DNA from 2 places in the Amorphus orientalis genome. Region 2 is predicted to be linked to the other one. Evidence: riboswitches for the same ligand, from Rfam matches in the RefSeq annotation. Region 2 holds a riboswitch; the other holds the start of a gene.

Region 1 (2,466 bases), on a different contig from region 2:
CGACCTACGCCATGGTCGGCCTGTTCGAACGATGCGCCCGACTGCTCGGGGATCGGACGTTCGGCCTCGATGTCGGCTTCGCCATGGAAACCGACTGGGGATATGGCACCTGGGGTCAGTATGGCTGGCGATCGGCGACGCTCGGCGAAGCGATCCAACGTTACAACCGAACGGTCTGGGCCCACACGGTCGGCGGCGGCATCGACCTGCTGCAGCATCAAAACAGCTGGCTCTGGCGCAGCTTCGGCCCGAGCTTCAGCCGCAGCTCCATTCAGCACGCCGACCATCTGCTGGGTCCGATGATCATCGTCGCCCGCCGGTATCTCGGAAAGGACTGGATGCCGGAATGGGTGGAGGTCAGCTATCCGCGCGATCCGCAGGCCCACCTTCTCGAGGACCGGCTGCAGGTCCCGATCCTGTTCGATCGGCGCGGAACGGGAATCGCGATCCGCTCAGAGGACCTGCAGGCCGGACCGTTCCGGCACGCCCTCTTGTCAGCCGATGACCTCCCCTTGCGCGCCGTGCTGGCGGAAGGCGTCCTGCAGGCTGCGGAGGAGCCGGCCAGATCGCTGTCGGCGATCGTGGCGCTCAGACTTCTGGACGGACACACCGATATCGAGGGCACGGCAAGGCTGGTCGGCATCGGCGTTCAGGGACTGCAGCGCCGGCTCCGCGAAAGGGGCTACACCTATCGCGAGATCGTGGAAGCCGCACGGCGCGAGCGCGCGATGAGCCTGCTTCGGGAGACCGATCTGTCCGTCCTGGAGATCGCCCTCACCCTCGGCTACCAGGATCACGCGAGCTTCACCCGCGCCTTTCGCCACTGGGTCGGCTGCGCACCGACAGCCTATCGGTTCCGATACCGGCCGACGCGCAAGGCAGGCTGATCCGGCGGCCGCCTCCGCATCTCCCCGAAAGTCCGACGTCCCCACCCGGACTTGACGCCGGACCGGCCTGCCTGCACGGTCCTGCACGTGAAGCGGGGCGCCTTTTTTGGGCTGAGAAGCACCCGTCGAACCTGATCTGGGTCATGCCAGCGAAGGGATCTTCACGCGGACGGGTCCTCCGGTTCCGCGCATGAGTTTCCTTCGCCTCACCGTCACGCACCCCGGTGTTCGCGCACCGGGATGGCGCGACATCGAACGGAGGCGATTTCCATGGATATGGACACCCTCGCCGCGATCGCCGATCGCGTGCGTCAGACACACCCCCTTGTCCAGAACATCACCAACTTCGTCGTCATGAACACGACGGCGAACGCGCTCCTGTCGGCCGGCGCGTCTCCGGCGATGGTCCATTCCGCCGACGAGGTGGAGGAGTTCGCCGGCCTGGCGTCGGCGCTCGTCATCAACATCGGCACGCTCTCCTCGGAATGGGCTGCGGCGATGAAGCTCGCGGTCGGGGTGGCCAACAAACGTCCGATCCCGTGGGTGCTGGACCCGGTCGGGATCGGCGCGACGACGTACCGGACGCGGCTGGCCAGCGATCTGGCGGCCATGGGGCCGACGGTGGTGCGCGGCAACGGCAGCGAGATCATCACCCTTTCGGGGTCGGTTGCGGCGCAGGGGCGCGGGGTCGACAGCCTCCATGGTTCCGAGACCGCCCTCGATGCCGCCCGTACCCTCGCCGCGCGCACGGGCGGCGTGGTCGCCGTCACCGGCGAGAGCGACTACGTCACCGACGGCGGCAGGCTGATCCGCATCGACGGAGGGCACGAACTGATGCCCCAGGTGACCGGGCTCGGGTGCACAGCGACCGCCCTGATCGGCGCGTTCTGCGCGGTCGAAGAGGACCGGATGGCCGCGACCACGGCGGCACTCGCGGTACTGGCGGCGGCCGGCCGATACGCGGGAAGCCGGGCCGAGGGTCCGGGCTCCCTGCCGGCCCTCCTGTTCGACGCCCTTCACAAGCTGGACCGGGACCTGCTCGCCGGTCATGCCGCCATATCGGAGGTCTGACCCGATGCCCGTCCCGTTCGATCTGACCCTCTACTTCGTGACCGACCACCGCCAGCCGATCGAGCAGACGGTGGACATCACCCGGGCGGCGGTCGCCGGCGGCGTGACGATGGTCCAGCTCCGCAAGCCGGAGGCCCACGGACGCCAGCTTCTGGAAGAGGCGCTGGCGCTCAAGGCGGTGCTTGCCGGAACCGGCGTGCCGCTGATCGTCAACGACCGGATCGACGTGGCCCACGCCGCCGGTGCCGACGGTGTTCACGTGGGCCAAAGCGACCTGCCCGCCGCGGCGGCGCGGGCGATCCTCGGACCGGACGCGATCATCGGTCTGTCTTCCGTCACCCCGGAGGAAATGGCGGCGATCGACCCGGCCGCCGTCGACTATGTCGGGATCGGGCCGTTCGCCGCGACCACGACCAAGGGCGACGCCGGGGACGCGCTCGCGATAGAGGGCACGCGGCACGCCTGCCGGCTGAGCCCAGTGCGGATGGTCGCCATCGGCGGCATCACC
Region 2 (2,466 bases):
CCAGCGTGCCGATGCGCGCGAGCGGCAGCCCCTCCTCCGCCTGCTGATAGAGGCTGGGCTGGTAGGTGACCGCAATGTCGCCTTCGCCGGCGGCAACGAGCCGGGGCGGCGCGCTCGGATCGGACGGGGTGACGAGCTCGACCGCGAGACCTTCGTCGGCGAAATAACCCCGCTCCTCGGCGACCACGAGCGGGGCGTGATCGGGATTGAGGTACCAGTCGAGCAGCACGGTCAACCGCTGCTCCTGGGCGGAGGCGCTGCCCGACAGCGCCAGGACGGCAACGATCGAGGCGAAAGCCAAACGCAACATTGAAAAACTCCCTTTCATTCGTTGGCTGATCATCGGATTGGCTAGAGGGCTTCGGGCGCCCATGGCGCCATTCGGCGGGCGAGCGCATCCATCGCCAGCCGCAGGGCGACCGCCATGGCCGCCAGCAGAACGAGGGCTGCGAACAGGACATCGGACTGGAGCCGCGCGTTGGCGTGCAGCATGACGAAGCCGAGCCCGGCGGAGGAGCCGACCCACTCGCCGACCACGGCGCCGATCGGAGCGACGGCGGCCGCGACCTTGAGACCGGACAGGAGGCTCGGCAGTGCGGCTGGCACCCGGATCAGGGCGAGGGTCTGCAGCCGGCTGGCGCGGTTGAGACGCGCCAGATCCAGCAGTCCGGGATCGGTCCGGGCCAGACCGTCATAGAAGGACGAGGCGACGGGGAAATAGATGATCAGCGTCGCCATCACGATCTTCGACGCGATGCCGTAGCCGAACCAGAGCACCAGAAGCGGCGCGATCGCGAACACCGGCAGCGCCTGGGTGGCGATCACCACCGGCAGGAGAAGCCGGCGAGCCGGCGGGAACGCGCTCATGGTGAGCGCGGTGGTGACGCCGCAGGTGACGCCGATCGCGAACCCGAGCAGGATCTCGCTCAGGGTCACGAGCGCGTTTTCGAACAGATAGCCGGACCGGGTCTGGAACGCGCCGGCCACATCCAGCGGCGACGGCAGGATGAAGGGCGGCAGCGCGAACAGGCGGATCGCCCCCTCCCAGAGCAGAAGGAGCGCCGCCGTCACCAGCAGGGCGCGCAGGACGACCATCCCGTCAGATCCGGCGCATACCCGAAAGACGGCAGGGACCGCAAAACGGCCGCCGGGGCTCCGGACGCGCAGGTCCGGCCGAGAAAGGGATCGAGAAGGAAAAACAGCGCATTGGATCCACCGTCCACGTCGTTGGAATCGGAAGATCCGGGGAATGACGAGCGGTCGGTGGTGTCCGTCCCTTCGCCGGTATGACCCGGATCAGGTTCAAAGGGTTCGGTACCCGGACGGCACCATCTCAGCTCCTTGACGGAGCACCCCTCGGAACGCGGCAAGTGTTGCGCACTCGCCGCCGCGCCGCAACCCCCGCCGTCTCGTTTGCCTCGATCGCGGTGTCAGCGCCCGCGCGCGTGGTAATCCGAATTCGGCCGCATGTCGGTGGCCGTCGCGACCCGGTTGGACATGTTGAAGAAGCCGATCACCGAGGCGATGTCCCAGATGTCGCGATCACTGAAGCCGGCCTTGCGCAGCCCGTCGCGGTCCTCGTCGACCACATCGAACGGCGTAGCGGTCAGTTTCCAGGCGAAGTCGAGCATAGCCCTTTGCCGCTTGGTCAGGCGCGCGGCGCGGTAGTTCATTACCATCAGCTCGCCGAGTGCGGGATCGCCGGACAGCTCCCGCACGGCGGCCCCGTGGGCCACCTGGCAGTAGTAGCAGCGGTTGGCGCTGGACACGACCACGGCGATCATCTCGCGATCGAGCTTCGAGAGACCCGAGTCGCCCAGCATCAGGTCGTTGTACATGTCCGTGAAGGCGCGCAGCTTGGTCTCGTCGAAGGCGTAGGCCTTCAGCACGTTGGGCACCAGGCCCAGCTTTTCCTCGCACTTCGCGAAATAGGCCTCGGTCGCCTCGCTGAGCGGAGCGGCCTCCAGCGACAGCGCGATCACCGGGTTGTCGAAGTCGGCGCTCTTTGTCTTCCTGGCCACGTCTCACCTCCCTTGTTTGTCTCTTCCGCGGGCTCTCGAAGCGATCCCGCGATCCCTGCGGAAACCGCCCGCGAGCGCCGGTCGCGTCATCAGCCCATCAAGGCATGCCGGCGGCGGTGTTGCAAAGCGGCGTCTCCCAAGATCCGGCCTTCTCCGCCGGCGTCATCAAAAGGAACAAGACGGTATGGGAGAGGCATTGGTGCCGATCCCGGTCGCGTCCGGCGAACAGGACTCCGTGAACCGTGTTGTATCGGCGTTGTTGCCGCGGCCGTCTGCGCCGGATACCAACGACAGAGAGGAACGTTCGGAGGCCGAAATGCTCGATCGCTACGAAGCCGAAAAGGCCGAAAGGATTGCCGCCGCCGTGACCAGGCTCGCCGGCGACGACAGCGACGATCAGCGCAGACGGTTCGCAGAGGCCTTCTTCGCGCGCGGTTCGGCGGAG

What was found. A riboswitch is a leader RNA that binds a small molecule or an ion and turns the genes downstream of it on or off. The one in region 2 is predicted to bind thiamine pyrophosphate.
Region 1: linked by a shared signal. The riboswitch ahead of thiM (hydroxyethylthiazole kinase) and the one ahead of J2S73_RS15805 (ABC transporter permease) in region 2 are both predicted to bind thiamine pyrophosphate.

The regions. Positions count from the first base shown of each region.
Region 1 covers NZ_JAUSUL010000002.1:1,092,021-1,094,486, forward strand. Annotated here, with positions in the region: gene J2S73_RS12875 (helix-turn-helix domain-containing protein) at 1-887, shown strand, start outside; TPP riboswitch at 971-1,063, shown strand; gene thiM (hydroxyethylthiazole kinase) at 1,158-1,958, shown strand; gene thiE (thiamine phosphate synthase) at 1,963-2,466, shown strand, end outside.
Region 2 covers NZ_JAUSUL010000003.1:287,428-289,893, forward strand. Annotated here, with positions in the region: gene J2S73_RS15800 (ABC transporter substrate-binding protein) at 1-310, opposite strand, end outside; gene J2S73_RS15805 (ABC transporter permease) at 352-1,095, opposite strand; TPP riboswitch at 1,257-1,367, opposite strand; gene J2S73_RS15810 (peroxidase-related enzyme) at 1,431-1,982, opposite strand; gene J2S73_RS15815 (NAD-glutamate dehydrogenase) at 2,338-2,466, shown strand, end outside.